Regions from separate parts of the Hymenobacter sp. genome, predicted to be linked through region 2. Evidence: riboswitches for the same ligand, from Rfam matches in the RefSeq annotation. Region 2 holds a riboswitch; each other region holds the start of a gene.
The links. Region 2 has a riboswitch for S-adenosylmethionine ahead of metH (methionine synthase). Riboswitches for the same ligand answer to the same signal wherever they lie in the genome.
Positions count from the first base shown of each region.

Region 1: linked by a shared signal. The riboswitch ahead of VF629_RS19670 (peroxiredoxin-like family protein) and the one ahead of metH (methionine synthase) in region 2 are both predicted to bind S-adenosylmethionine.
Region 3: linked by a shared signal. The riboswitch ahead of VF629_RS22410 (hypothetical protein) and the one ahead of metH (methionine synthase) in region 2 are both predicted to bind S-adenosylmethionine.
Region 4: linked by a shared signal. The riboswitch ahead of VF629_RS15295 (TonB-dependent receptor) and the one ahead of metH (methionine synthase) in region 2 are both predicted to bind S-adenosylmethionine.

Region 1 covers NZ_DASVSI010000140.1:591-5,864, forward strand. The annotation lists gene VF629_RS19665 (O-acetylhomoserine aminocarboxypropyltransferase/cysteine synthase) at 1-861, opposite strand, end outside; gene VF629_RS19670 (peroxiredoxin-like family protein) at 946-1,611, opposite strand; SAM riboswitch class I at 1,969-2,085, opposite strand; gene VF629_RS19675 (LysM peptidoglycan-binding domain-containing protein) at 2,454-2,738, opposite strand; gene VF629_RS19680 (hypothetical protein) at 2,923-3,342, shown strand; gene VF629_RS19685 (erythromycin esterase family protein) at 3,489-5,274, shown strand, end outside.
Region 2 covers NZ_DASVSI010000175.1:97,021-102,294, reverse strand. The annotation lists gene VF629_RS24775 (TonB-dependent receptor) at 1-2,530, opposite strand, end outside; SAM riboswitch class I at 2,871-2,979, shown strand; gene metH (methionine synthase) at 3,052-5,274, shown strand, end outside.
Region 3 covers NZ_DASVSI010000155.1:37,570-42,843, forward strand. The annotation lists gene VF629_RS22405 (TonB-dependent receptor) at 1-1,301, shown strand, start outside; SAM riboswitch class I at 1,392-1,484, shown strand; gene VF629_RS22410 (hypothetical protein) at 1,853-2,848, shown strand; gene VF629_RS22415 (LLM class flavin-dependent oxidoreductase) at 2,987-4,006, shown strand; gene VF629_RS22420 (amino acid permease) at 4,171-5,274, shown strand, end outside.
Region 4 covers NZ_DASVSI010000111.1:2,571-7,844, reverse strand. The annotation lists gene VF629_RS15305 (LLM class flavin-dependent oxidoreductase) at 1-244, opposite strand, end outside; gene VF629_RS15300 (APC family permease) at 389-1,699, opposite strand; SAM riboswitch class I at 2,053-2,149, shown strand; gene VF629_RS15295 (TonB-dependent receptor) at 2,637-5,274, shown strand, end outside.

The DNA.
Region 1 (5,274 bases), on a different contig from region 2:
GGAGTTGAATGGGCTGATGGCCGGACCAAAGTCGCGCAGGCCTTCTACTCGGGCGCGGATAATGAAGGCGATGTTGCCAAACGGCCCGCCCTTGCCAAACACGTCGTTGAACACCAAGCCGTGGTAGCCTTCGCTGGGCTCGGTGAACTGCGGAAACTTGCCGTTGCCGAAGTCGTAGGTGCCGCCGTCCACAATCACGCCGCCAATGCTGGTGCCGTGGCCGCCAATCCACTTCGTGGCCGACTCCACCACAACGTGCGCGCCGTGCTCCAAGGGCCGGAACAGGTAGCCACCCGCGCCGAAGGTGTTGTCCACAATCAGGGGCAGGTCGTGCTTGTTGGCAATGGCCGCGATGGCCTCAAAGTCTGGAATGCTGAAGCTGGGGTTGCCAATGGTTTCCAGGTAAAGGGCCTTGGTCTTGTCGTCAATCAGCGCTTCAAAGCTGGCCGGATTGTCGCCGTCGGCGAAGCGAGCCTCGATGCCCAAGCGCTTGAACGCTACCTTAAACTGGTTGTAGGTACCGCCGTAGAGGAAGGCCGTGCTCACGAAGTTGTCGCCGGCTTGCAGGATGTTGTTCAGGGCAATGAACTGCGCCGCCTGGCCCGAACCCGTGGCCAACGCCGCCACACCGCCTTCCAAGGCCGCCACGCGTTGCTCAAACACGTCGGTGGTCGGATTCATCAGGCGGGTGTAGATGTTGCCGAACTCCTTCAGGGCAAATAGGTTGGCGCCGTGCTCGGCGCTCTTGAACACGTAGGAAGTAGTTTGATGGATGGGCACGGCGCGCGAACCGGTCGTGGGGTCGGGCTGCTGGCCGGCGTGGAGTTGCAGCGTTTCGAAGTGCAAGGGTTGTGCAGACATGGTGGTTGAAGTGAAAAAGTGAATAGTTGTTGGGTGTTTAGCTGCGGCACAACCTGCTAACAGGCGGCGCAACTGGCAATTAGATTAGAGCCGGGTAAGTGCTTCCAACAGCACGGCCGGGTCGGGGCGCAGCTTGAAGTTGGCCTCGGTGGCGGCCCAGGCCACGCGCCCGTTTTGGGCAATCACGAACGTGCCTGTCAGGGGCAGCTCGCCGCTGTCGTCGCCGTTGTAGGCGGCCAGGTCGATGCCCACGCCGTGCAAAGCGCCGTACAAGGCCTCGCCCACCTGGTAGGCCAGCCCGTACTGCTGGGCCACGGCATTGCCCACGTCGCTGAGCACCGGAAAGCGCAGCTCTTTTTCTTCGGCCGTGAGCCGGGTCAGGTCCGGTGTTTGGGGCGAAACGGCCACCAGCGTGGCTCCGTACGCCCGAATTTGGTCCAAAGCTTGGTTGTAAGCCCGCAGCTGCACGCTGCAATAGGGGCACCAGTTGCCGCGGTAAAACACCAGCACCACCGGCCCCGAAACCAGCAGCGAGGCCAGCGAAACGAACCGGCCCGCAGCATCGGGCAACGCAAAATCGGGAGCAGTCTGGCCGACGCGGAGGCTGCGCTGGGCCAGGCCCGTGGCGTGCACGGCGGCAATGCCGGCATCGATGGTGTGGCTGGCGTCGGCGGGGAGCACCGTGGCCAAGTGTTGGGCCGTAGTGGCCAGTTCGTGCTGAAACGAAGAAGTTGCGGTGGACGTGGACATGCGCAAGCGAAAATGAAGAAAAGGGAGGGACTTCTTCGCGGGTCTACTCGGCGTTGCCAGTAGCTCAAGCACTTGCGGCTGGCTCTGGGCGTAGCCAGAAGCATCGGAGCAGCCTGTAAGCCGACGCGACCAATCGGCACGCTTCAGCGTAAGGGGATTCCCACGAAGAAAGAAGGGGTTAAGCCGAAATCAGCTTAGCAACAACACGGACGACAACAGCATATTCGCATTCGCGCGGGGCACGAAGCATGCAATAGGCCGCCTTGGGCCAACACGAAAAAGTCCGAAACCAAGGCGCGTGCAGCCGGGGCAGTCGGACTAAAAGAAACGTAAGCAGCAGAGTTTTCCATGGCACTCGAGTCATATGTCCCGCCGTGGTCGAAACCGCCGGTGGGTAGGAATTGGCACCTTTCGCATAGTGGAGGGTTGCCAGCGGGTCAGGGAGCCTAGTCTCTCGCCGCTTCTGTATAAAACTTATAAACTACTCGCCGTTAGCGAGGAGTACCGGGTAGGTGAGGCAAATGTACGCGAATAATTTTTTTATGGGCAAGCGGTGAGCTACGTTTTTTCAAAATAGCCGGTCATGCAGAGCATCTCGCTGGCGCCGCTTGCCATCCTGAGCGCAGCGAAGGACCTTGTCGAACACCAACCGTCATTCCACGGTGAGAAGGTCCTTCGCTGCGCTCAGGATGACAGACGGTTGAAGTTACTACCCCGAGCGAGATGCTTCGCTGCGCGCTGCATGACACTAAGCCAGCCATAAATCGAGCGAAACCATAAGACACAAAAAAGCCACCCTGAAACAGAGTGGCTTTTCTCACCTTTTTTCTGCAAAAAAGTACCTAGAGACTAGGTAGGGTCAACACCTGGCCCACTTCAATGTGGTCAGGGTTGGTGCCGATGATGGCCTTGTTGGCCTCGTATATCTGATGCCACTTGGCCGCGTCGCCGTAGTGGTTTTTAGCAATTTTGGAGAGCGAGTCGCCGCTCACTACGGTATATGAATCACCGGAAGCCGCTGAATTGTTTGCGTTTCCGAAAAAATCGGTAGCGCCGGCAGCCGGTTTTGCCGCGGGCTCTACGGGTTTTTGCTCGCCCTTGTCGCTGAGAAAATCAAGTAGTCCCATGGTTTGGTTCAGTTTGAATGAAAAAGAGAGTAAAAAAGTTCGTCTGCGAGCAGGCTAACAGGGGCCATATACGGGGGAGTTAAGGCGGGGTTACGCTCCCAACTCTTTTGCGCATTGGCCGTAAGCCGCCTAGCCCGTCCTGCGGAGCTTGTTCTTCATTCTTTCACCTTTACTTCTTGTGCCCATGAAACCTCAGTCAATCTTTTCGCTCCGTTACGTTGCCAGCCTGCTGGTTCTGCTGACCTTGTTTGCCACCGCTTGCGGCAGCGACAAAGGCAAGGTAGAAGGCGTAAACATGCTGTATGGCACCGACAGCAAAGTTTGGAAAACTGCTAAAGAAACCGATACAGCTGGCGACAAAGTGAAGCAAACCGACGCGCAAAAGCAAGAGGAGTTGCGCATTTTTGCCAACGGCACCTACAACATGACCGGCGCCACCGGCGCCATCTCCGGCAAATACACCTTCGACCAAGCCGGCAAAACCATCACCATGACGCCCGACGGCGCCACCACCAGCAACACCTTCAACGTGGAAACCCTCACTGACGACAAGCTCACGCTGAAGTCGGCCGACGGCGCCGCTCTGATGCTGGAAGCTGAATAAATAGCTTTCGACTAACGCGTTACGAAAAACCCGAACCCTTGTGGTTCGGGTTTTTTTGTGCGCAACGCATTCAATGAATGGTTAGAGTAGCTTGCAGCCTTTCGAGCCAACTGCCACTCTTTGTTCACACTTTTCTTCTGCCATTCGTGCGTACTGCTTTTCTGTTGTTGCTCGCTCTTATTTTCGGGTGGGCCGGCCCTGTGCCCGCCACAGCCCAATCTACCACGCCGCTGCCGGTGCACGCGGTGCGCAGCATCAGCCCAGCCGACGCTGATTTTCGAGACTTGGAGTTTTTGACCCAGGAAATAGGCGGGGCGCGGGTCGTGATGCTCGGCGAGCCCACCCACGGCGAAGGCAACGTATTCGAGGCCAAAATCCGCCTGTTGCGCTTTTTGCAGGAGAAAATGGGGTTCACCACGGTGGCTTTTGAAAGTGGTTTTTACGACTTGCACCGGGCGCAACAGGCGCTGGAAGCGGGCACGTCGGCGCAGGAGGCCATCGGCAACAGCGTATTCAACATCTGGACCAGCACTCAGGAATTTCAGGCGGTGCTGCCGCTGCTGGGCAAAGGCAAGCTCCGCGTGGCCGGGTTCGACCCGCAGCTGAGCGGGGGGTACGGCGGCGACGTGGTGGACGAGCTGCAAGCGTTTCTGGCGTCGGAGAAGGGCGCGGCGGCCCTGAACTATGACTACCTGGACGAAGTCATCAGCCTGATGGCCGACCAGTTTATGTTTCCGCCCACCGGCCGCTTGGCTGATTTTGAGCGGGAGGTGGCCAAGACCGCGCGCCTGCTCGACAAGCCCGCCGCGGGCACCGACGCCCCGCGCCGCGCCGAGGCCGCGTTCTGGCAGCAGAGCCTGCGCAGCCTGCTGGCACAGGCCCGCGACTACGCCACCCACGACCCCACTGCCAAAGACGAAGCCGAGTTCAAAGCCACCGACAGCAACCCGCGCGACGCGCAAATGGCCGATAACCTGCTCTGGTACCTGCGGGCGCACCCGCAGGAAAAGGTGGTTTGCTGGGCCGCGCTGCCGCACGTGGCCAACCGGGTAGAGGTGCTCGGTGCCAGCGAGCTACAGGCATTCCGGCCGATGGGCCGCGCCGTGAAAGCGGCCCTGGGAGCCGACCAAGTTTATGTATTGGGCACGCTGGCGGGCGGGGGTAGCTACCAAGCCCGAAGCGTGTTGCCCGTGCCCGTCCCGGCCGCCGGCACGCTGGAAGCCGAACTGCTGGCCCAGCCGGCCGACCACGCTTTCGTGAGTTTGAAGCACGACGCGCCCGGCCGGCAGCTCACTACCTACGCCTTCCAGTACCAGCCCCTGACGGGCCCCTGGAGCGAGGTGGTGGACGGTTTCCTGTTTTTGCGAAGCGTAAACCCGCCGCACGGCGCGCAGTTTGCGGCGAGCCAGCAGGAAGTGGCAGCCGATACGGCCGTGACGGCGCGCCCGGCGGCTTCGGTCCTAAACCCGGCGACGCGGCCCCGGCGGGTGAGCGCGGCCCCCACTGGCCAAACCTTGCGCGGCACCGTGCTCGACCGCAAAACCGGCCAGCCGGTACCCTACGCCTCGGTTTCGGTGCCGGACCAGGGCATCGGGACGGTGGCCGACGGGCAGGGCCGCTTCGCGCTGAAGGTGAACGGGGTGGGGCCGCTGCAAGTCAGCAGCGTGGGCTACGGCCCGGCGAGCGTGGCCGTGCCCGCCGCAGGGGCCGCCGCGCTGCTCACGGTGCGGCTGGCGCCGGCCGCCTACGAACTGCAGGGCGTGCAGGTACGCGGCGAAAGCCTAGACCCGCGCCGCATCATGAAGAAAGTGGTGGCTGCCATCGCGCAAAACTACGAGCAGCAGGATTACATGACGGAGGTGTACACCCACCGCCAAATCAGCAACTTCGACACCGTGCGAGCCGAGGTAGAGTATGTGAGCACCCTGCTGA
Region 2 (5,274 bases):
GGTTGCGCAGCACAATGCCCGAAGCGCCGATGTTGAACTTGTGCTTGGGCGTGTTGAAGAACGTGCGGAAGCCAACGGGCAGATTGCTGCGGTCGAGCACGTTCAGCGAGTAGTTGCCGCTCAGGTTCAGGGCGCGGTTCAGGTAGTAGGTCACGCCGAAGGTGGCGCCTTGCGTGCGTACTTCCTGGTCGTTGTTGTAAGCGGCGTAGATGACGCGGGCCGACGAGGCGGCCGCGTTGGTGAAGCCCGAGCTCAGGCCGGCGTCCACTTGCTGCTTGGTGGGGCGCGTGCCGTCCACGTTGCCCACGAAGGCACTGCCGCCAATGAAGTCGTGGTAGCTGCTGCGGAAGTAGCTGGCGTCCACGTACACATTGGGGATGATGGCGCCCTTGTAGCCCACCTCGACGGTGCTCACGCGCTCCAAGCGCAGCTTATCGAAGGACACTTCAAAGCCCGCAATCGGGGTGGTAAATGGATTGTAGCTCTGGCCCTGGGCATTGGTGAAGCCATAGCCTTTGAAGCCCTCGCCGATGTTGCCCAGCAAGATAAACGAGCCCACGTCCGACCGCAGGTACTGGTCGGTGTTGGAGGGGCTGCGGAAGGCGCGGCCGTAGCTGGCGCGGAAGTTATGCTGCTTGTTGGCGCCCGCCGAGTACACCACCGCGGCGCGGGGCGAGAAAGCGGGTTTAAAATTCTTGAAGTTGTCGACGCGGCCGGCCAGGGCAAATTTCAGGCGCGTGTCGAGGAACGTCTGGGTGAGCTGGGCGTAGCCGCCGTACTCGTAGTTGCGGATGCGCTCGCCGTTGGCGTCCGAAAACAGCTTGCCGCCCGAACCCAAGCGGTACTCGCGGTAGGCCGCGCCCACAATCAGGTCGGTGCCGAAGTCCGAGAGGTGGAAGCCGCGCTGCCCGCTCACGTCGTTCAGGTACGAGTTGAAGTTTTGCGCCGCGCCACGGCCGGGCTGGTCGTCGTTGATGATTTTGTCGCGCAGGGTTGCGTAGCGGGCGTCGGTGCTTTTCAGCGCCGTGCCATTGGCGGTTTTTTGGGCGAAGGCTTGCGCCTCGGCCGGGCTCAGGGCGCCGCCGGGGTACATCGAGCTGCGCGCAAAGGTGTAGGCCTGGTTGTACGTCCCGAAGTACTGATTCTTGTAGCTGGTGGTGCCGCCCTCCGTGGTGGGCGAGTTATTCAACTGGGCCGCCAGCTGGGTCAGCTCGTAGCTGGAACCCGTGAAATCTTCGGTCGAATACGCCCGGAAGAATCCATTGTTGCCCTTCAGCTCGACCCGATACTGATTGGTGCCCAAGTCCTTGATGCGGAAACGACTCAGGTTTTGGTAGGTGGAAGTGCCCACGCCGCGCTTGGCCTCCACGGTCAGCTTCAGGTCGTCTTTGATGAGGTAAGACACCGCGCCCTGTACGCGGTAGGAACGGGTTTTCTGGTCGCCCGCAATCAGCTCCTGCTCGGAGAAACCGGGCATGTACACGGTTTTGCCTTCCAGCTCGGAGTTCACCACGAAGCCCGGGCGATTCAGGGCGCGCGAAAACAGCAGGTTGTCGTCGCCGTGGCGGTTCACCGCCTCGTAGCCCAGCGGCGAGCCTTCGGGGTTCGCAGAAGTTTTGGTTGCGTTGAAGTTGTTGGCAAGCCAGTCTTGGGCTTCGAAATAGCTGCCGTTCAGCTTGATGGCAAACTTGTTGCCTAGCTTCTTGGCGTAGCGCAACTGGGCGTCGCGCAGGTTGCGTTCGCCGCCGCGCAGGCGCACGCTCAGGCCGTCGTACACAAACGGGTCTTTCGAGTTGAACAGCACCACGCCACTCAGGGCGTTGGAGCCGTAGAGGGCCGAGGCCGGGCCGTGGATGATTTCGATGCTCTCCATGTCGAGCTCCGGAATGCCCACCAGGTTGCCGGGGCTCAGGTTCAGGGACGGCAGCGCCGTATCCATGTAGTCCACGAGCTGAATCACGCGTTCCGACTTGGCCGTGTTGAAGCCGCGGGTGCTGACGCTGGTAAACAGCATCGACGCCGAGTTGACGTCGACGCCGGCCAGCTGGCCCAGGCCCGCCAGCACTTCCGGCGTGCTGATGCGCTCGAGCTGCTTGCCCGAAACTTTGTCGATGGTTACCGGTGCCCGCAGGATGTTTTCCTCCACCCGCGAAGCGGATACCACCGTTTCGTTGAGCAGCGTGGCGCTCCGCACCAGGTTAAAACGCAACGAGTTGTCGATGCCCGTGAGCGTGGAGTCCTGCGTTTCGTAGCCAACGTACGCTACCACCAGCACGACGGGGCTCTTGTCGAAAGCCGCGTTCAAGCTGAATTCGCCCAGCTGGTTGGTGCTTGTGCCAATGTAGGTCCCTTTGATGAAAACCGTGGCGCCGGGCAGGGGCTCGCCGGCGGCGGTGAACACTACGCCGCCCACGGTTTTTCCGGCGGGGTCGGGCAGTGCGGCAGCTTTGCGCTTGGCAGAAGCTTGACGAGGGTGGGGGCCGGTGGCGGGGGAAGCTAGCGCGGGCTGAGCCGGAAGCAGCGCTGCCACAACCAAGGCAGAATAAATGTGTTGCATTAAACTGATAATGTGTTGAACTAGAATGAAGCATCAAAATTAATGTTGCAACATCAATGAGATATCTTCTATTCGTTGAATCAGGAGATTCAGGGGGTAAAACACGCAAAACCGTCTGCCCAAAAAACACGCTCTTTCCCAGTGTTTACCTCAACACTGGAACGCGTGAAATTTTCGATATTTAGCACTTTACCCAGCTCGTTCTCACTCACTGAACCAGGTTATCGCCCGAGTACCTGACCCAAAGCATCTTATGGCTTTTGGTGGCCCTGGGCGCTGCTAATTATCGCGGCGTCCGTATCTTCGCCCTACGCTGCTATCCAGAAAGACAGAGGGACCGGGCCCGATGACGTCTTGGCAACCTACCGCGAGTAGGTGCCAACTCCCGTTTCACCGCCGTTTTTGGTGAAAGAAGATGCCAGCCGGAACCGAACCCTAGTGTTCGGGTTTCTTTCTGGATACGCGCATTTTGCCCGCTACTCAATCCGAAAGAAATGCCCACCGCCACCCTCACCGCCGCCCCGGAACGCGAAGCCGCCGCTTCGCGACACAGCCTCTCCGAGCTTCTTCGCCAGCGCCTGCTGATTCTCGACGGCGCCATGGGTACCATGATTCAGCGCTATCCGCTCACGGAGGAGGACTTTCGCGGCGCCCGCTTCGCCGACCATCCCAAGCCCCTGCGCGGCAACAACGACCTGCTGAGCCTCACGCGGCCGGATATCATCAAGGGCATCCACGCCGAGTACTTCGCCGCGGGAGCTGATATGGTGGAGACCAACACGTTCTCCGGCACCACCATTGCGCAGGCCGACTACGGCCTGGAGCACGTGGTGTACGAGCTGAACTACGAGTCGGCGCGCCTGGCCAAGGAAGCGGCCGACGAATACTCTACGCCCGACAAGCCGCGCTTTGTGGCCGGCGCCGTGGGCCCCACCAACCGCACCGCCTCGCTCTCGCCCGATGTGAACCGCCCGGGCTTCCGCGCCGTGACCTTCGACGAGCTGGCCACGGCCTACCTGGAGCAGGTGCGCGGCCTCGTGGACGGCGGCGTGGATGCGCTGCTCATCGAAACCATCTTTGACACGCTGAACGCCAAAGCGGCGCTCTACGCCGTGCAGAAGTTCTTTGATGACGGCGGCCGCGAGGTGCCCATCATGATTTCGGGCACTATTACCGACGCCTCGGGCCGCACCTTGAGCGGCCAGACGGTGGGAGCATTCTGGAACAGCATCAGCCACCTGCCGCTGCTGAGCGTGGGCCTGAACTGCGCCCTCGGGGCCGACCAGCTCCGCCAATACGTGCAGGAGCTGAGCCGCATTTCCGACGTGCACATTTCGGCGTATCCGAACGCGGGCTTGCCCAACGCTTTTGGCGGTTACGATGAGTCGGCGCAGGAATTTGCCGCGCTGGTAGAAGAGTACTTGAAGGAAGGAATTGTGACGGTGGTGGGTGGTTGTTGTGGCACCACGCCCCAGCACATTGCCGAGCTATCCCGCCTGGCCCAGAAGTATAAGCCCCGCCCCCTACCTACTGAAATTCCGCCCGCTACCCACCTGAGCGGCCTCGAACCGTTTGCCATCAAGCCCGATAGTCTGTTTGTGAACGTGGGCGAGCGCTGCAACGTGACCGGCTCCCGCGCGTTTGCCCGCCTCATCCGGACCGGCGCCTACGAGGAAGCCCTAGCGGTGGCCCGCGTGCAGGTGGAGGAAGGCGCCCAAGTGCTTGATATCAACATGGACGAAGGCATGCTCGATTCGGAGCAGGCCATGACGACGTTCCTGCACCTCATCGCCTCGGAGCCCGATATCTCGCGGGTGCCGCTCATGATTGACTCCTCGAAGTGGAGCGTGCTGGAAGCCGGCCTGAAGTGCGTGCAGGGCAAGAGCATCGTCAACTCCATCTCGCTGAAAGAAGGCGAAGAGGTGTTTTTGCAGCGGGCCCGCACGGTGCGCCAGTACGGCGCGGCCATGGTGGTGATGGCCTTCGACGAGGACGGCCAGGCCGACACGCTGGAGCGCCGCAAGGAAATCTGCCAGCGCAGCTACGACCTGCTGATGAGCATCGATTTCCCGCCCACGGACATCATTTTCGACCCCAACATCCTCATTGTCGGTACCGGCATGGAGGAACACCGCAACTACGCCATCGACTTCATCGAGTCGGTGCGCTGGATTAAGCAGAACCTGCCCGGCGCCCTCACTAGCGGCGGCGTGTCGAACATCTCATTCTCGTTCCGCGGCAACGACGTGGTGCGCGAGGCCATGCACGCGGCCTTCCTCTACCACGCCATCCGGGCCGGGCTGGACATGGGCATCGTGAACCCCAACCAGCTCGCGGTGTACGACGAAGTACCCAAAGACCTGCTGGAACTGGTAGAAGACGTGCTGCTAAACCGCCGCGCCGACGCCACCGAGCGCCTGCTTGAATTCGCCGACACGGTGAAGCAAAAAGGCAAGGTGGAAGTGGTGGCCGACGCCTGGCGCAGCCTGCCGGTGCAGGAGCGCCTATCGCACGCACTGGTGAAGGGCATCACCGAATTCATTGACGAAGACACAGAGGCCGCCCGCCAGGAGCTGGCCCGTCCGCTCGACGTGATTGAAGGCCCATTGATGGCCGGCATGAACGTGGTGGGCGACCTATTCGGCGCTGGCAAAATGTTCCTGCCGCAGGTAGTGAAATCAGCCCGCGTGATGAAGAAAGCGGTGGCTTACCTGGAG
Region 3 (5,274 bases), on a different contig from region 2:
CCAATCTTAAAACGTATTCCCTTTCGGCCGCTTACGACATCACGTCCAAACTGAGTTTGGCTGCCCGCGCCAGCCTCGACCGGCGCGACTACAACGCCCAGTTTTTCTACACCACTAACGCCGGCGACCTGGCCCGCGAAACCACCAACAAAAACTGGTACCAAGGCCAGCTCAGCTACCAGCACAACGAGCGCGCCCGCACCGAAGCGCAAGTGTCGACCAGCCGCGGCACCGACTATTACCTCTACACGCCCACGTCGGTGGCCAGCGACCACCTCACGCACTACACCAACGTGTTGCTGAGCCACCAGCAGCAGGTTGGAGACAAAGTGCGCGCCACGCTGGGCGGCCAAGCCGACCGCCGTGCGGTGGAAAGCAACGACCGCGGCAATCACGCGCAGTGGCACTACGCCGCCTTCGGCGTGGTGGCCGTGACGCCAAGTGCCGGCCTAGCCCTAACCGGGGGCCTGCGCGTCGACCACGACCAAGCCTACGGCACCGAACTAGTGCCCCAACTCAATGCGAGCCAGCAAATAGGAGAGGCCCTCACCGTGCGGGGCGCCATCGGCCGGGCCATTCGCGCCCCCGATTTCACGGAGCGCTACAATGCTAATGGCCGGCCTGGCATTGTGCCCAATGGCTTCAACGTGGGCAATGCCGCCCTGCAAGCGGAGCGGACCACGAACTACGAAATGGGGGCTGACTACCGCCCATTTCCGGGCTTTACTGCCAAGCTGACTGGTTTCCTGCGGAAGGGCAACAACCAGATTGACTACGTGCCGACGCCCGGTGCGCAGGTCATCGAAGCCAGCGGCCTCACCAATCTCAACGCCGCCAGCACCTACCGCTTTGCCCAAAACCTGTTCGATGTCACCACCCGTGGCCTTGAAGCCGAGCTGACGTATGCCCACCAGTTCACGCCCAAAACCCGTTTTGATGGCAGCCTGGGCTACACTTTGGTGAAGGTGACCAATGCCGAAAGCATTGCCTCGCAGTACCTGGCCAACATTGCCCGCCACGTGGTGTCCGGCACGGTCGGCATCACGTCAAACCGCGTCAATGCGAGCTTCAGCGGGCTGTGGAAGCAGCGCGATGCCAACGCCGTAGCGGCCATCAGCCGGGTGCAGCGGCCGGAATACGCCGTGTTCAATGCCCGGCTGGAAGCCGCAATCTTGCCGCAGCGCCTGTGGCTCACGGGGCAGGTGCAGAACCTGTTCAACGAAAAATATTCGGACTTGCTGGGTGCCCAAATGCCCACGCGCTGGCTGATGGGCGGCGTGCGGCTGGCCCTGCGGAAATAGAGCCGCGTAAATGCTCCTAGCTACCGATTTGGAAAAATCGGGCGAGTGTGCCGTACCTTTGCGGCATCAATTCTTTCTCCCAAAGGATTGTTTTTATACAGAGGCGCTGAGAGACAGGCTCTAAGATGCGCCGGCAACCATCCGCAACCGCGGGCAAGGTGCCAATTCCTGACCATATAAAAACAAGTTGCCGTGGACGCTGCCAACAACCTTCTCGTTTCTCCCGCCTCGTTTCAGGCCCGCGCCGTAGCCGTGCGCCCGGCCGGCATGGGCTGTTGTTGTTGTCTGGCTTAAGCACCGACGTCTCCGTCTGATTTCGCGGGGGTGAGTTGGTGAAGGTCCGCTTAGCGGGCCTTGCACCCTTTTCCTGCTTGTGGGTATTCCAAACGTAACGCTACCAGCGTTGGCAGAAACGCGTGCACGCGGCTGCCTCGTCCGCGGCACTTATCCCACACTTCATCAGCGGGTTTCAATCAATTTCGAACTATCCGGGCGCCGTTTTCGCGGCTGCTTTGTTCTCTAACTCAGTTTCTTCTAATTCTCTCCAGTTTATGGCCTCTTTGCAAAAGCCCATTGGCATCTATTTCGAGCACCCCGAATGGTTTAAGCCGCTCTTCGCAGAGTTGGACCGTCGCGGGCTGCCCTACGAGAAGATTGATGCCGCGCACCACCTCTTCAACCCCGCCGAAAAGGAAAGCCGCTACAGCCTCGTGGTGAACCGCATGAGTTCCTCGGCCTACTTGCGCGGGCACGGCCAGGGTATATTCCACACCGCGGGCTATGCCACTCACCTCGAGCGCATTGGCACGCGCATCATCAACGGTTCGGCGGCCACGGCCATCGAGACCAACAAGGCCCGCCAGCTCTCTTTGTTCGAGTCACTGGGCCTGAAGTACCCCAAGTCGTTTGTGATTAATCACGCCTCGCGCGCAATCGACGCGGTCAAGGAGCTTCGCTTCCCCATCGTAGTGAAAGTAAACATTGGCGGCAGCGGCGCGGGCATCATTCGCTTCGACACGCCGGAAGGCTTGCAAGCGGCTGTGGAAGCCAACCAGATTGACCTCGGCATCGACCAAACCGCGCTGGTACAGGAGTACGTAACGCCCCGCGGCGGCAACATCCACCGCGTGGAGACGCTGGACGGCAAGTTCCTGTACGCCATGAAAGTGTACACCACTGGCGAGAGCTTCAACCTGTGCCCGGCCGAAATCTGCCAGATTCCGGAGGAGCAGTCGGCCGAGTTCTGCTTGACCGAAGCGCCCAAGAAAGGCATCCAGGTAGAGGCCTTCACGCCTCCCGCTGAGGTGGTTGCCGCTGTTGAGCGCATCGTGGCTGCCGCCAAAATTGACGTGGGTGGCATCGAGTACCTCATCGACGACCGCACCGGCGATGTGCTCTTCTACGACATCAATGCCCTGTCCAACTTCGTGGCCGATGCCGTGAACGTGGTAGGTTTTGACCCCTACGCCCGTTTCGTGGACTACCTGGAAGCGCAACTGCCCGCTTCCGCCACCGCATCTGTGCAGTCCGAACTGGCCACTGCTTAATCCAAAATAATAACAACTGAACGTCATGCTGAGCGCAGCCGAAGCATCTCGCCCGCTTCGTTGCAGCGAAGTGAAGTACTCACGCAGTAGAGATGCTTCGGCTGCGCTCAGCATGACGTTCTTTTAGGCTTACTTAACATGAAATTCGGATATTGGATGCCCATTTTCGGGGGCTGGCTGCGTAACGTGGAAGACGAGCAAATGCCCACCGACTGGAACTACGTGAAGCAGCTGGCGCAACGCAGCGAAGCCCTCGGCTACGACCTTACGCTGATTGCAGAGCTGTATTTGAACGACATCAAGGGCACGGAAGCCCCGTCGCTCGAAGCGTGGAGCACGGCCGCGGCCTTGGCTGCTGTGACCGAGCAACTGGAAATAATGGTGGCCGTACGCCCCACTTTTCACAACCCCGCGCTGCTCGCCAAGCAGGCCGCCAACATTGACTTAATTGCGCCCGGTCGCTTGTCGCTGAATGTGGTATCGAGCTGGTGGCGCGACGAGGCCACTAAATACGGCCTGCACTTCGAGCAGCACGACGACCGGTACGCCCGCACCCGCGAATGGCTGGACGTGGTGACCAATGTGTGGAAGCAGGACCATTTCAGCTACGAGGGTAAGTACTACCAAGTGGCCGACAACATTCTGCAGCCCAAGCCCGCCAAAGCGCCGTTCCTCTATGCCGGGGGCGAGTCGGAAGCGGCAAAAGACCTCATCTCGACGCAGTGCGACGGCTACGTGATGCACGGCGACTCACCCGAGCAAATCGGGGCCCGCATTGCCGACATGCGCCGCCGCCGCGAGCAGAAAGGCTTGCCGCCCATGAAGTTCGGCGTGGCCGGTTACACCATTGTGCGCGACAACGAGCAGGACGTGAAGAAGGAGTTGGACCGCATCACCAACGTGAAATCGTCGGCGGCTGGCTACGACAACTACCAGCAGTGGCTGGCCGGCACGCAACTGGAGCAGCAAGTGTCGCTGCACGACTACTCAGTGTCGAACCGCGGCCTGCGCACGGGCCTCACCGGTACCCCCGCGCAGCTACAGGACCGCATCGGTGCCTTCGAGGCGGTAGGTGTGGACTTCTTCCTACTACAGGCCAGCCCACAGTTGGAAGAAATGGAGCGGTTCTCCGAATCGGTTATTCAAGTGCTGGCTTAGTTGGGCTTTTAGCTGCCATGCAGTTCCCCATGCCGTCATGCTGAGCGCAGCGAAGCATCTCTACTGCTGTACTAACTATGATTAGTTGCTCAGTAGAGATGCTTCGGCTGCGCTCAGCATGACGGTCTTTTTTGTCTGCGCTATTAGCGCCTTTACACACTTTCATGTTAAAAAAATCACTCGAGCTGCTTCGGGCCGAAGCAGCCGAAACGGGCGCTAACACCCTCAAGCGAAGCCTGAACGGCGTTAGTCTCATTGCCATCGGCATTGGCGTAATCATTGGCGCGGGCTTGTTTTCCCTGACGGGCATTGCGGCGGCTAACAATGCTGGCCCCGCTGTTACGCTTTCCTTCGTGGTAGCGGCCGTGGGCTGCGCGTTTTCGGCGCTGTGCTACGCGGAGTTTGCCGCGCTGGTGCCGGTGTCGGGCAGTGCCTACACGTATTCTTACGCCACCATGGGCGAGTTGTTCGCCTGGATTATTGGTTGGGACTTGGTGCTGGAATATTCGGTGGGCGCGGCCACGGTGGCCATTAGCTGGTCGCAGTACCTCGTCAAGTTTCTCGGCAAGTACAATCTGCACATTCCGGCGCAGCTGGTGATGTCGCCCTTCGAAACGGCCAAGCTGGCTGATGGCTCCACGGTGTCGGGATTTGTGAACGTGCCGGCCATGCTCATTGTGCTGGCCATCACGGCCATTGTCACGCGCGGTACCAAAGGCTCGGCGTGGTTCAACGCCTTGGTGGTAGCTCTGAAAGTGGCCGTGGTGCTGGTGTTCATCGCGCTGGGTTGGCAGTACATCGACCCTGCCAACTACCAACCCTACATCCCGACCAACACGGGCACGTTCGGCGAGTTTGGCTTGAGCGGAATCCTGCGCGGGGCCGGCGTCATTTTCTTCGTGTTCATCGGTTTCGACATCGTGGCTACTATGGCCCAGGAAACCAAAAACCCGCAGCGCAACATGCCCATTGGCATTCTGGGCTCCTTGGCGGTGTGCACCGTGCTGTTTGTGCTGTTCGGGCACGTGCTCACGGGCCTGGCCAACTACACGGAGTTTAAAAACAGCGCCGCGCCGGTCGCCATTGCCATCGAGAAAACTCCGTATGCCTGGCTCAGTTCGGCCGTGATTCTGGCCATTCTCATCGGCTACACGTCCGTGATTCTGGTGGACTTGCTGGGCCAGTCGCGGGTGTTCTTCTCGATGTCGAAAGACGGGCTGCTTCCGCCGGTGTTCTCCCGGCTGCACCCCAAGTTCAACACGCCGTTT
Region 4 (5,274 bases), on a different contig from region 2:
CGGCCGCAAACGTCATCACGTCCTGGCCCACGGTGTAGGAGGTGGGCAGCAGGATATTGGAGTAGCCCAGCCGCTCCGACGTCAGCACAATGTCGCGGCAATGGGCCCAGGAGCTGCGGTAGGCTCCATCGAGCACGCTCAGGTATTGGGTGTCGCCGCCGCAGAGGTCGTCAAACCAGGAAATTTCGGCCACGCGCTGCGGCGTGCGAATGGCAACGGAGGCAATGGGAGAGGAGAGCGGCATTCTGAAATACGGGTTTGTATTGATGCTAATTGGAAAAAGCAGCACGGGGTAGAGACGCAACATTTTGCGTCGCCGCGGCCGCGCCGTTTGTGCGGCACCGCCCAGACGTCATCGTTGAACGCCAAGACGCAAAATATTGCGTCTCTACCCCGTGCTGCTGGATTTTCGGCGATTGGAAAGAAAGTAAAGGCCTAAACCGGCCACTGCAGCCACGCCCACGTCGCGCGCTTCGTTGGCGGCGCTGTTGGACAGCAGCCACAGGCAAAGCGCCACGCAAGCCACCGCCACAGCGCCACCGCCCCATACCTGAAACGGTGCCGGCTGGGCCGGGTGGCGCCGCCGCAACACCGGCAGCGCGGCGCAAGTCAGGGCAAAGTAGCCCAGCCGAATGATGGTGCTCAGGGTGAGGGCGTAAATGAACGTGCCCGAAATAGCCAGCACCAGCTTGAGCGCCGCCGACACCAGCAGCGCCACGTGCGGCGTGCGAAAACGCGGGTGTAAAGCGCCAAAAAAGGCCGGAATCTGGCCTTGTTCGGCCAACGCAAACAGCAGCCGCGGGCCCGTGAGCATCAGGGCATTGAGCGTGCCCAGCGCCGTGAGCATGGCCGCCCCGGCAATGAACGCCGCCCCCGCCGGGCCCATGAACTGCTCGCTGGCGTTGGCCAAGGGCCGCTGCGAGGTGGCTAGGCCCGGCAGCGTGCCGATGCACACCACCTGCACCAGCAAAAACAGCAAGGCCACCGTGGCAATGGCGGTGAACAGGGCAAAGGGTACGTTGCGTTGCGGCTGTTCGATTTCACCCGCTGGAATGGCCGCCACATCGAACCCCGAAAAGGTGAAAATGAGGAGCAGCACCGCCCCCGAAAAGCCCGCGTAAGTGGGCGCCACAGCAAACGAAAACGCTTGCCAATCAACGAAAAATAACCCCACCCCGGTGAAAAATACTAAAGCCAACAGCTTGCTGACGGTGAACAAGTTGTTGACGCGCGAAGCCGTGCGTACGCCCACCAGATTGACGACCGTGAGGCCACTGATTATGGCTGCCATGAGCGCTGCCCGGCCCACTCCCGCGCCCACGCTGGGCCAGAAATACGCGGCGTAGTCGACAAACAAGTTGCAAAGCGCGGCGAAGCTGGCCAGCCGGGAAATCCAGAGCATCCAGCCCACTTCGAAACCCACCAGCGGCCCAAAGGTCTGCCGGGCGTAGAGGTAGGGGCCGCCGGTGCCATTGAAGCGGCTGCTCACCTCGGCAAAGCACAGGATGATACCGGCCACAATGGCCGCACTTGCCACGTAGGCCACCAGGCTATAGGCCCCGACCAGCGCATAAATCTTGGACGGTAGGCCCAGGATGCCGGCCCCGATGGTGATGTTGACGATGAGCGCCACGAAGTCCCAGCGGCGGATACCGCGCACGAGGTCAGGCCGGGAAACGGCCAGTGGAGTAGGGGGCATGGAAACGAAAATACGATTGGAAAATGGGCGCCTGCGGGCAGGGCTACGCGGGGTTAGGCGGCGGCGGGGCCACAACAACAGGTGCGATTTCCAATCAATTTCTCGTTCAAAATGGGAGTGTATGCAGGCCCGTTGAAATTTTTTTCCGTCGTGTGCAAGGAGGTTCTGCAAACGGTTCGAGTTGGGACAAATATAGGCACCAGCGCTTGTGAGACAACTTTTGGCCCTTTCCCCCGCAATGGCTTTAAAGTGGAGGATAAGCGCTGCGAGAAATAAAATTCGGGCTTTTTATTAGGCTTTGAGAAAAATGTTGCTTTACATTTGCAGCACAATTCCTTCAAACCAAAGAATTGTTTTTATACAGAGGCGTGGAGAGACAGGCTCGACGAAACGCCGGCAACCAACGGGGCTAACCCTCCGAAACGGTGCCAAGTCCTGACCATATAAAAACAAAAGCCATGGACTTTTCGCGTCCCCTCCCCGCTTTTCCGACTGCCCCTTCAGCCGTACAGCATGGCTGTTGTTGCACGTCGAGCATGCCCGCCTGTATGCGGCGGGCCGGCCGGGGCTGTTGAGCGAAGTGCTCTTTCATTTTCCTGCCGGCCTCACGGGCTGCCGCGGCTAAGCCATAGCCGGGTGCCGCATGGGCTGTTGTGCCTGCGCGGCAGCTGTTCGCCAGCCTCCCAGCGCCTGACCTTCAATGGGTAGGCGCGGGCTACCTCTCATTTTCTGGGCAAAACCTGCGGCTTGGGGCCGGGCGTCGTTGTGCACAAACGGCGGCTCACCCTCGCCGCCGAACGCCGCGACCCCCACGCTCCTGGTGCACCGGAGCACGTGCGGACGCGGCCCATGGGCCCAGACTTTTCACCCTTGGGCCCGCTTGTGTCCCGCCAACGCGCGGCTGGCCCGGCCCCTCCACCCCCAACTCTTGCTTCTCATGAACACCAATACGCTTCGGCGGTCGCTCTTTCTCCTGCTGTGGGGAGGGGCCACCGCCACCAGCCACGCGCAAACGGGCCCCGAGCCCGTGGTGCGCGGCACCGTGACCGACGCCAGCAGCCACACGCCGTTGCCCGGCGTGACGGTACTCGCCAAAGGCAGCACCGTGGGTACCACCACCGACGCCAACGGACAATTTACGCTCCCGGCAGCTCCCGGCAGCGCGCTCGTTTTCAGTTTCGTGGGCTATGCCCCCAAGGAAGTAGCGGCCGCCACGGGCCCCCTCGCCATCGACCTGGCGCCTGATTTGCAGGAGCTTGCGGAAGTGGTGGTGACGGGCTACAGCGAGCAGAACCGCAAAACCCTGACCAGTGCCATCAGCTCGGTGCGGGGGGACGAGCTAAAGAACATTCCGGCTGCCAGCCCCGACCAACTGTTGCAGGGCAAGGCGCCCGGCGTGCAGGTTTCGGCCAACTCGGGCGTGCCGGGCGGGGGCATTTTCATCCGCATCCGGGGCAGTAATTCGGTGAACGCCAGCAACGACCCGCTCTACGTGGTGGATGGCGTGTTCATCAACAACACCAACCTGATTGCGACGGGCCTGGGCAACCAGGTGTCGAGCAACCCGCTGGCCGACCTCAACCCCTCGGATATCGAAAGCATCGAAATCCTGAAAGATGCCAACGCCACGGCCATTTACGGTTCGCGCGGGGCCAATGGGGTAGTGCTCATCACGACCAAGCGCGGCAAGGCCGGCGACAAAACGCGCATCACCTTCAACACGTACCACGCGCTGTCGGAGGCGCCCAAGCAGTATAAACTGGCCAGCGGCCCCGAACTGGCCGCGCTGGAAAACGAGCGTTTTCTGAACGACGGCGGCACTCCGGCCCTGGTGCCGTACCGCCCTGCCGCCTCGGGGGGGCGCGGACTGCCGGAGGAGCAGCCGACCTACGACCGGCTCTCTGACGTGTTCCGCACCGCCCAAACGCACAGCTACGAGCTGTCGGCCGCCGGCGGCTCCGGCAAAACCCAGTTTTACATCGGGGCGGGCTATTTCACGCAGGAATCGGTGGCCAAGCCCAGCGCTTTCGACCGGTTCAGTTTGCGCGTCAACCTCGACAACTCGGTGACGGACAAGCTGCGCATTGGCACGAGCACCGCGCTGAGCCGCACGCACCGCAACGTGAGCAGCAACGACAACAACCCCGTGGGCGTCATCAACTCGGCCTTGTTCACGCGCAACAACCTGCCGATTTATAACCCCGATGGTTCTTATGCGAAGTACGGGTCGTTTGATAACGCCCAGGCGCTCATCAAAAACCTGAACAATGACGCGGTGGGCACGCGCGTGATTTCGAACGTGTACGGCACCTACCAGTTCGGCAAAAACCTGACTTTCCGCAGCAGTTGGAGCATCGACTTCAACGACATGTACGAGAATAACTTCAACAACACGTTGATTCTGGCGGGGCAGCCGCGGGGCACGGCCTCGTCGTTTCTCTCGCGCGACATTACCCTGCTCAACGAGCAGACGCTGAACTACAGCGTGAACTTCGGCGAAAACCATTCCTTGCAGGCGCTGGTGGGCAATACCTTGCAGCGCAACACCTTCCAGCGGACCAGCCTGGCGGGCCAGCAGTTTCCGGGCAACGACTTGACCACCATCGCCTCGTCGGCCACGCAAACGGGCAGCTCGTCGCGCTCGCAGGCCGGGCTGGTGTCGTTTTTTGGTAAGGCCACTTACAGCTTCAAGGAGCGGTACACGGCTGATGTGAGCGTGCGGGCCGATGCTTCCTCGCGCTTCGGGCGCGACAACCGCTGGGGCTATTTCCCGGCCGTGGGGCTGGGCTGGCGCCTGGGCGAGGAAAACTTCATTCAGGACCTCGGCATTTTCCAGGAGTTGAAGCTGCGGGCCAGCATGGGCAGAACCGGTAACCAGGCCGGCATCAGCGACTTTGCGGCCCTGGGCCTGGTGCAAGGCGGTGCCAACTACCTCGACCTGCCGGGCACCGCCCCGCTGCAGCTGGCCAACCCCGACCTGAGCTGGGAATCGACCCGGCAGTGGAACGTGGGCTTGGACGCGGCCGTGCTGAAAAACCACTTGGTGCTGGAGCTGAATTATTACGACAAGTACACCTCCGGCCTGTTGCTGAACGTGCCGGTGCCGCGCAAAACCGGTTTCTCGTCGCTGGTCGAAAACTTCGGCGCCGTGAGGAACAAGGGGGTTGAAATTCAGGCCACGGCCAACTGGCTGCCCAAAGGCGCGGTGCAGTGGAGCACCACGGTCAACGTGGCCCGCAACGTGAACAAGATTGAAAAGCTGGCCGCGCCCATCACCACGGGCTCGCGCGACATTTTCCGGCTGGAGGAAGGCGCGCCGCTCTACTCGTTCTGGCTGTACAAACAAACCGGCGTGAACCCCGAAAACGGCGACGCTCAATACGAAGACGTGAACGGCGACGGGCAACTGACCGTGGCCGACCGCAAACTGGTGGGCAACGCCTGGCCCGACTATTTCGGCGGCGTCACCAACTCGGTCAGCTACAAGGGCATTGACTTCGGCTTTACGCTGAACTTCGAGCAGGGAGCGAAAATCATGAACATGAACCGCTTCTTCCTGGTGCACGGCGGCACGC